3 regions of the Shewanella sp. SW24 genome follow, and region 1 is predicted to be linked to each of the others. Evidence: predicted binding sites of a transcription regulator. Region 1 holds the regulator's gene; each other region holds the start of a gene.
What was found. The regulator LexA, encoded in region 1, represses DNA repair genes until DNA is damaged. The targets are predictions, from matches to a motif close to TACTGTATNNNNATACAGTA.

Region 1 (3,288 bases):
GCCAACAGACGGCCAGTACGTGAACGGCCACCTTCGGAGAAGTATTCCACCGAATAACCTTTAGCAAACAGCTGATCTAAATACTCACGAAATACTGCGGTATACAGCTTGTTGCCATTAAAACTACGGCGGATAAAGAAGGCACCACCGCGACGGAACATAGGTCCCGCGGGCCAGAAGTTGAGGTTGATGCCAGCAGCAATGTGCGGCGGAACCATGCCTTGATAATACAAAATATACGATAACAGCAGGTAATCCATGTGGCTGCGATGGCAAGGCACATAAACAATCTCGTGGCCATCGTGATGCAGCTGGCGAACTTGCTCGGCGCCTTTAATGTTGATCCCGCTATAAAGCTTGTTCCACAACCAAGTTAAGAAACGCTCGGCAATACGCACTAAACTATCTGAGTAATCGGCTGCTATTTCATCGAGGTACTCAATAGCCGTCTCGCGCGCTTGGGTCTCAGAAATCTTTTTACTGGCGGCTTCTTCTTGAATCGCTTTGCGCAGCGACTCAGATTTGAGTAACGAATGAAACAGTGCTTGGCGGTTTGGCAGCACAGGCCCTGTCATTACCTTACGTTGACGACGGAAATGCACGCGCGCAACCCGTGCTAACTTATGGGCAATCCCCATGTCGGTGCCATGTTCGTCAGCCATGTAACGCAGGGATACGGCATTCGAAAACTGCACGAAGTTATGTCGACCTAAGAACAGAATCATCAAGCACTTGCGCAGCCAAGTCGGGTTTTCCCGCTCAAATACGGCCGCCTTCATAGTGTCGTCTTCTTTCCCTGGCGTTCGACCCCAATACAAGCTCACGGGCACAAGTTGAATATCCAATTCAGGACGTTCCTTATGCACGGCTAACAAACGCATAAAGCATTCGAGGAAAGGCTCATTACCAGCACGTTCGCCAAACAGTGGCTTACGTCCTTGAAGACAGACAACCCGAGGCGCAGTCACACCATTAGCCACTAGAGGCTCATAAGGGCTTGGTAAACCTAACTTAGCCGTTATTTCGCTCAAAGCAGCTATGTCACTGAGAGATTCTGTTTTCATCACATAAACAAGGGGTCTGGAAGCATCCAGATTCAGATCGGCAAAGGGATCCTGAGGTACCACAATAGTGTGCACTAAGTGTTTTTGGATCCAACGTAATGATTTCAACCAAAGAGAGTCGTGTTTAGGCATTATTCTTATGCAATTAAGTGCGTTTACTAGCCCGATAGAATACCAGACTATGGGCAATATTCGCTAATTCTCTCCAACATAGCTAAAAAGTGGTTAATACTTGCGCTGCAAATAATACTGTATATACTAACAGTAACTGTATAGAAAAACAGGAAACACCATGAGACCTTTGACGCCACGCCAAGCTGAAATTTTAGAGCTAATTAAACGAAATATTGCCGATACTGGCATGCCACCCACTCGGGCAGAAATCGCAACCCGTTTAGGTTTTAAGAGCGCCAATGCGGCTGAAGAACATCTTAAAGCGTTGGCAAAAAAGGGCTGCATTGAGATCATGCCAGGCACATCTCGAGGCATTCGTCTGCCTGCGGAAATCGAAGATTTGACTGAAACAGGTTTACCGCTCATCGGCCAAGTGGCCGCGGGTGAACCTATCCTCGCCCAAGAACATGTTGAACAGTACTACCAAGTCGACCCAAGCATGTTTCATCCCGCCGCCGATTTTTTACTGCGAGTAAAGGGCGACAGCATGAAAAATATCGGTATTCTCGAAGGTGATTTGCTGGCAGTTCATAAAGTAGAACAAGCTAGAAATGGTCAAGTGGTTGTCGCTAGAGTCGATGACGATGTCACTGTTAAACGTTTCGAAAAAAAAGGTAATGTAGTCTATCTACATGCCGAAAATGAAGATTACTCCCCGATTAAAGTGGATTTAGGCTTCCAAAGTTTAACAATTGAAGGACTCGCCGTCGGTGTGATCCGTAATGGAGATTGGCTATGAATAAACTACTTGGCAATGCCCCCCGCCATCCGGGCCTGTGGCTCGATGAAGTCCGTGATGCTGACTATGACTGGCACCATGCGCCCATCGCCTGCATGCCAACTAAGACTCAAGGTCGCCAAGAATTAATTCATCTGAGTGCACAACTCGCTCAGTTAAGCCAACAGGGCCGTTGGTTAGTGCTCATCAACCCTCCAAGTATTGGCTACAAGCAAATGCTCGCCAGCGCAGGTGTGCGTATGGATAGAGTTTTGCTGGTACATGCTAAAGATGAAGTCGAAACCCTGTGGGCGATGGAGAAAGCCCTAACAAGTGGTACGTCCAGTGCAGTCATTACTTGGACTCAATCATTGGATGCGCGGGATAATCGACGCCTACAAATCGTGGCTAAAAGTGCCCGAGCTATGGGCATAGTGCTTGAAGACGTAAACAGTCACTTACATGCCGACGTACGCATTGAGCAAGGCAATCTCTTCGGTCAGCAATCTTTTTTTAGCGCTGTACACTAAATATTCATTTAATTTTTACCTTGAAAGCCGCCTCACCTATGAATGTGAGGCTTTTTTTTGGCAATTTTTCAGATAATTAGATAAATAAGTGATCTTGATCAATATTTAAACAGCAAGTATGGTTGGTTAAGTCGGTGATGATATATCACCTTCCGTGGTCAATGAATCGAGTATTTATCGAACTCGAAGCGCCACTAAAAATAGAGAACAGATTTATTTCAGCAGTATGTGCCAGCGTGGCTAATTACCAGCAGTAACAATACTTGATTAAAAGTAACAGCCGCCAACGCACGTTGAAGTCAAAAAAGCTTTTTTGGGAACTGAAGAGTTTGCATAGAGTTGAGACTTACTGTGTTGCTCTTCTTTGTAGTTGCTATTCGCAATTGGCAGAGGAGAAGTCTTGTGAAGCAATTGTTGTATTGTTTACTCGTGGTGCTTTTCGCACCACCGTTGACCGCCGCGGACATGCGGTTCAACATGACCCCTGGCGTGACCGAGATCAGTGGCAAGGTTTATCACTTGCACATGACCATCTTGTATATCTGCTGCGCAATAGGCCTAGTGGTCTTTGGCGTCATGATTTACGCCATGATCAACCACAGAAAATCCAAAGGCGCTGTCGCGTCCCACTTTCACGAAAGCACTAAAGTTGAAATCGCTTGGACGATTCTGCCATTTATCATTTTGATCTTAATGGCGATTCCAGCGACAAAAACTTTAATCGCAATGGAAGATCCCAGTAACGCCGATCTCACCGTAAAAGTCACGGGTTCCCAATGGAAATGGCATTACAGCTATTTCG
Region 2 (3,288 bases), on a different contig from region 1:
AGCCCTATCCGTGAGAGCTCACCGCCAGACGCGACTTTCGAAATCGGTTGCAAAGGTTGGCCAGGGTTAGTGGTTACCATAAATTCGATATTGTCACTGCCATTGGCTGACATTTGCTCGGGGTGGAAATTGACTTCGATCGTAAATTTACCCTTAGGCATATTCAGTTCGTGGATTGACTGAGTCACCAGTTTGTCGAGTTCTTTAGCATAGCGGGCACGGCTTTGGCTGAGCTTTTGCGCATTGCTAAGATAAGCGGCTCTACTTGCCTCGACTTGAAGCTGAATTTCTTCAAGTTTACTTTCATCACTGTCTAAGGTGCTTAGCTCAGCCTTTAATGCTAAATGATGCTCGGCCAGTTTATTCGGGCTAACATGATGCTTACGCGCCAGTTGCATGGCTTTTGATAGCCGTTCTTCTAAATAGGCAAAGTGGGTTGGATCGAGTTCAAGCTTACTCAAATAGTGCTGTAATTCGCCGGCACTTTCTTGCACTTGGATTAAGGCATCATTGAGCATTGTGTTGATATTGCTTAATGCAGGATCGTAGCTTTGCAGATCTTCGGCGAGGGAAACGACTCGATTGAGCAACGACTCTATGTTGTTCTCTTCGCCTTCAGTGAGTATATCTAAGCTCGCTTGACAGGTGTCAATCAACTCAGTGCCATTGGCTAAGCGTTTGTGCTCTTGCTCAATTTCATCGAACTCATCAACTTTAAGATCAAACTCATCGAGTTCTTCTACTTGATATTGCACTAATTGCTTACGGGCAATACGTTCATGCTGTGAGGCTTCGAGTTGTTTTAGGTCAGCCTCAATTTGCTTGCAGCGTTGAAAGCTGGCGGCAACCGTATCGATAAGTAATCTGTGGTTGGCATAACTGTCGAGCAGGGTGAGTTGATGTTCACTTTTTAACATCGCATGGTGCGCATGTTGGCCGTGAATACCGATGAGCAACTGACCCAGTAATTTGAGTTGCGTCAGCGGCACTGGATTCCCATTGATGTAGGCGCGTGAACGGCCATCGCTACCAATGGTCCGACGTAGTATGCATTCATCATCGAGTTCAAGATCGTTATCTTCTAACCAACGTTTCGCCAATGGAATATCATCCAAGGAAAAGCGGGCGCTGACCTCGGTTTTATTGGCTCCGGGACGAACACTGCTGGCATCGGCGCGATTGCCTAGGCATAGGCCTAGCGCATCGATGGCAATCGATTTACCCGCACCAGTTTCACCTGTGATGCTGGTCATACCGGGGCGAAAATCCAGTTCTAAAAAACGGACGATAGCGAAGTTATTAATGCTGAGTTGGCAAAGCATAGTGAATTCCTGTCGAAAAACATACCAAACCACTGTATTGATAAACAGTATATACTGATTTTATATACAGTAAAGTGGCTTGGGTAAATAATCGGCATTATCGGTAGTAAATATTTTTAATTAACTGATTATGCATAGGTTCTTACTAAGCTTTCTAAGATAGGTAAACTGAAGAAAGTGACTAAGGTGCCAAATAGAATGCCTTGAGCACTGGTTGAAGCCTGAGTGTTATAACGCTGGGCAAGTAAGTACACGCTAGCCGCGGTGGGCAGTGCGCTCAAGATCACGCCCATGATCAGGTAGTCACCACTTACTCCAAAACGGTTAAGCATAAAGTAGACGAGTGCAGGTTGGATAGCCAGCTTGAAGAGGTTGATAAGGCTCAGTTCGATAAAATTCTTGGGGCTAAATACGCTGCTATCTTTCTGGTAGCGCATCGCTTTGGCGAGTACCATGCCGATAGCAAATAGGGCGCAGGGGCTTGAGGTATTGCCTATTTGCTGGATCATTAGCGCCAGCCCTGACGGCAGTTTTATCTCTAGCGCCGAAATGCCGACGCCAATTAAGCTACCAATAACGATAGGGTTTTTACCGACCGCCATCGCCATTATGACTAAGGCGTGGTGTTGTCTTTGGGTGTTAGTGGCCAGTTCCATCGAGACTAAGGCGACGGCAAACATCAGCACGGATAATAAGCTGGCAATCGCGGCGGCGACTAAGGCACTTTGTTGCTGCGGAAAGAGGATGATGAGCAGTGGAATACCAATAAATGCCGTATTACCAAAGGTGGCATTGAGGGCTCGAATAGCGGCAACCGCATGCTGTTTAGGGTTAGCGATCAGCGATAGCCCAAGGCAGACAAGATAAGTGATTACCATAGCTGTGCTGTAGCCCGCAATAAATCCCCATTGCAAAATCTCGTCAATCGGCTGCTGGGCGAGGGCGATAAGCATGATTGCAGGGAACGCAATATAGTAGACATATTGGTTTAGCACTTGATCCGTATCGACGGGCAAGAGTTTTAGTTTTTGCACTAGTGTACCGAGCAACATGATCCCGAAGACGGCAAACAGAGGGGTTAAAATGGTCATTTCCCTCACTCATCCTTACGATTAAATTTGAATAAACTCGCCCACCGTCGTCATTTTACTGTCGCTATGATTCTTGGTGGACAGAGTTACAGCACTTGCTTCTTTTTATGTCACTTTAGAGCCAGATTTAGCGCCAGCGCAGTAAAACTCGCCACAAAATAACATACCATTTCAATCTAAGGCTATTGCGCTATGGTCGTATAAGTGAATAATTCAATGATTTAAAACACAATCACTTAGTGAATTTAGCGTTTTAACGTCAATACCCAATATGTGAAATTAGGATATGCAATGAGTGATGATTTAGGCGCTGAACTACAACTTGTCTATCTTTTTGTGCATTTAGTCAATGCGGGCAGTTTTTCGCAGGCGGCGAAGGAGCTCGATATGCCCATCGCCACTGTGAGCCGCAAGTTAGCGAAGTTGGAAGAGAAGCTCGATAAACAGCTCTTTATGCGCAGCACCCGCAAGTTACGATTGACAGAGGAAGGGCTGGCGCTCTTTCAACGCTACCAGAGTGTGGTTGCTCAATTTGATGAACTAAGTGGTTTAGGCAGTGATAAACCCGAGGGAACCTTACGCATCGCCGCGCCGATTTCGATTATTTCCATTGTGTTTATTCAGGCATTGAATGAGTTTGGCCGTTTGTATCCAGATATCCGTTTGCACATTTCCCAGAGCAATGAGTTAGTCGATTTGATCGACAAAGGCATAGATGTGGCGATTGTTGGCGGTGCTCAGCCTGATTCTTCTTGGGTGTCGAGTACCTTAGGCGAGCTCGACTATTGCCTGTTTGCCACACCAGAATATTTGGCTCAGGCACCTAAACTTGAGCATCCCGATGATCTTGAAGCCCATCAACTGATAAAAGTCTG
Region 3 (3,288 bases), on a different contig from region 1:
CATGATACGTTCGATATCGCCAAGTGCCTTTAACTGCTCATGCAAACCTTCGTGGGCTGCGGTATCGAGGAGTTCAGTCACCGCCTGTTGGCGCGCCTTAATTTGCTTAGGATCTCGCAGAGGCTGATGGATCCAGCGTTGTAACATACGACTGCCCATAGGCGTTGCCGTGTTATCTAATACTGCGGCTAAGGTATTATCGCGGCCACCGGCAAGGTTTTGAGTGAGTTCTAGATTTCGGCGAGTTGCCGCATCGAGTACTATGCTATCGGTTTGATTGAAGCGGATAATGGCATTGATATGGGGCAGTGCCGTGCGCTGTGTGTCTTTGACATATTGCATCAAGCAACCCGCAGCTTGCAGTGATAAACGTGCATCTGCGATACCAAAACCATGTAAGTCTTTAGTGCCAAACTGAGCTAGCAGTAACTTGATACTCGTATCGTAATCAAATTCCCATTCAGGGCGACGACGTTTACCTTTAAAACCGTTAAGTAGACCTAGTTCGCCAAAGTCTTCACTGTAGAGAATTTCAACGGGATTAGTGCGTTGCAATTCTGCTTCTAATGACTCTCGCGTGTCGAGCTCTGCAATCACAAAACGTCCGGATGAAACATCTAATGTGGCATAACCAAAACCAACTTTACCTTGATAAACCGCGGCTAACAGATTGTCTTGGCGTTCTTGTAGCAACGCTTCGTCGGTTAAAGTGCCTGGCGTGACAATTCGCACCACTTTACGTTCTACTGGCCCTTTAGATGTCGCGGGATCGCCAATCTGTTCGCAAATCGCAACTGATTGACCAATTTGAACTAATTTTGCAAGATAGCCTTCCACAGCATGGTAAGGAAGCCCCGCCATCGGAATAGGATCGCCACCACTTTTACCGCGCGCAGTGAGTGAAATGCCTAACAGCTCAGAAGCGCGTTTAGCATCGTCATAAAACAACTCGTAGAAGTCACCCATGCGATAAAACAGCAACATATCGTGATGTTCTGCTTTCATCGTCAAGTACTGACGCATCATAGGAGTATGTTTTTCTAAATCATCGGTATCAATTACATTCATTAAATCGTTATCGTCCGTTGTGGCTGCCTAAAGGCGATACAGTTTGTGTGGTTAAGGGTGATTAAGCGCTATGGAAGCGGAAGACTGCTGTACAATTTTCAGCTAAAAAGACCACGCAAAATTTGTTGCGCCAATCTTAGCAATAATTTAGCGAAAATTGAGCCCTTAACGATGGATATTGATCAAAGGGAGCTATTATCTGATTTGATATTCGCTAAAACCTTGGCCATATTAAAAATCCTATCAGCTAAAAATAATTCAGTCACAGGTCTTGATACTGTATGATTGTACAGTATACTAGTCAGCAGAATTAAGACAAAAAGCGCGGCTTTTTGAATTACCCGTTTGTAAATTGAATATCACTTTTGACAGCTTAATGCTTGTCTTGATGAGGGAACAGGAATGAAGGTCGATCCAAATAAAGAGAAAGCACTTGCTGCGGTATTGATCCAAATTGAGAAACAATTTGGTAAAGGCTCCATCATGAAGCTGGGCGAAGATCGCTCTATGGATGTTGAGACCATTTCTACCGGTTCTCTGTCTCTGGACGTTGCTTTAGGTGCTGGCGGTTTGCCAATGGGTCGTATCGTTGAGATCTATGGTCCTGAATCATCAGGTAAAACAACACTGACTTTAGAAGTGATTGCGGCAGCGCAACGTGAAGGCAAAACCTGTGCCTTTATCGATGCAGAGCATGCACTAGACCCTATTTATGCTAAAAAATTGGGCGTAGATATTGATAACCTGCTGTGTTCGCAACCGGATACTGGCGAGCAAGCGCTTGAGATTTGTGATGCTTTAACTCGCTCAGGTGCTGTTGACGTTATCGTAGTCGACTCAGTGGCGGCATTAACGCCTAAAGCTGAAATCGAAGGCGAAATTGGTGATTCTCACATGGGCCTAGCGGCGCGTATGATGAGCCAAGCTATGCGTAAACTTGCGGGTAACTTAAAGCAATCTAACACCTTACTTATCTTCATCAACCAAATTCGGATGAAGATTGGTGTGATGTTCGGTAACCCAGAAACGACAACCGGTGGTAACGCGCTGAAGTTTTATGCTTCTGTTCGTCTAGACATTCGCCGCACTGGTGCGATTAAAGACGGCGATGAAGTGGTCGGTAACGAAACTCGCGTTAAAGTGGTGAAAAACAAGGTTGCAGCGCCGTTTAAGCAGGCTGAGTTCCAAATCCTTTATGGCCAAGGTATTAACCGTACTGGTGAGTTAGTAGACTTAGGCGTAGCCCATAAGTTGATTGAAAAAGCGGGCGCTTGGTACAGTTATAAAGGCGATAAAATCGGCCAAGGTCGTGCTAATGCTGGCAAATATCTGACTGAAAACCCTGCTATTGCTGCTGAAATTGACAAGACGCTACGTGAGTTGCTTTTGAGTAATCCGAGTGCCTTGGCTGCCAAAGCTGATGATAGTACTGAGGACAATATTGATTTAGAGACAGGCGAAGTATTCTGAGTCAGTCAGCCCATCAAATTGCGGTCGCGCTGTTAGCGCGCCGCGATTATTCCCGTTTACAAATCCGCGATAAATTGCTCGAAAAAGGTTTCGAACTTAACGATATCGAACCTGTACTCGATGCTTGCGAATCCTCCGGTTTTATTAATGATGCTCGTTATGCCGAACTGTTGGTGCGTAGCCACATCAGTCGAGGCCACGGTGCAATACGCATCCGCCAAGCAATCGCACAGAAAGGCTTATCTAAAGACTGCATTGAAGCCGCTTTGGTTAATTGTGATTGTGATTGGTTTGAGCTAGCAAAAGATAAAGCCACCAAAAAATACGGCATTCCCCGTGTGACAGAAGTGAAGGGCTCTAAAGCTCGGGATCTGATCGCAAAGGAAAAGGCCAAACGAGTGCGTTTTTTAATGGGCCAAGGCTTTAGCTACGATCAAATCACTTACGCACTAGATTCAGATCCCAATGATCTCGATGAAGATTATTAAATTTGGAGCTAAGACTGTAAAAGCTCATCTAAATATCATCAATGGGTATTGTCAATTTCATACTTCACATTAGACTCACTTGCTTAAATATTGTCCGTGCCGCGATAAACTTACACCGTCTTTATTTGTGCTTTATCCTGTCGTTTTGCTTCTAGTGACTCTGGTGTGGGCGATTCACGCTAAAATATTAAATTCCTGATGTGTATATCACCAATCAAGACTGGTCGTCCTTCCTTAGTCTGCTTATAATGCTGGGCAAATA

Region 2: a site for LexA is predicted at 1,353-1,372, ahead of recN (DNA repair protein RecN). Genes of this name have one in related genera too.
Region 3: a site for LexA is predicted at 1,344-1,363, ahead of recA (recombinase RecA). Genes of this name have one in related genera too.

The regions. Positions count from the first base shown of each region.
Region 1 is NZ_JAKKSH010000011.1:105,752-109,039, reverse strand. It holds gene plsB (glycerol-3-phosphate 1-O-acyltransferase PlsB) at 1-1,196, opposite strand, end outside; gene lexA (transcriptional repressor LexA) at 1,357-1,977, shown strand; gene L5M17_RS11145 (cell division inhibitor SulA) at 1,974-2,486, shown strand; gene coxB (cytochrome c oxidase subunit II) at 2,889-3,288, shown strand, end outside.
Region 2 is NZ_JAKKSH010000009.1:162,904-166,191, forward strand. It holds gene recN (DNA repair protein RecN) at 1-1,322, opposite strand, end outside; gene L5M17_RS09905 (AEC family transporter) at 1,451-2,413, opposite strand; gene lldR (LysR family transcriptional regulator LldR) at 2,705-3,288, shown strand, end outside.
Region 3 is NZ_JAKKSH010000030.1:21,537-24,824, forward strand. It holds gene mutS (DNA mismatch repair protein MutS) at 1-1,068, opposite strand, end outside; gene recA (recombinase RecA) at 1,471-2,538, shown strand; gene L5M17_RS19095 (regulatory protein RecX) at 2,556-3,026, shown strand.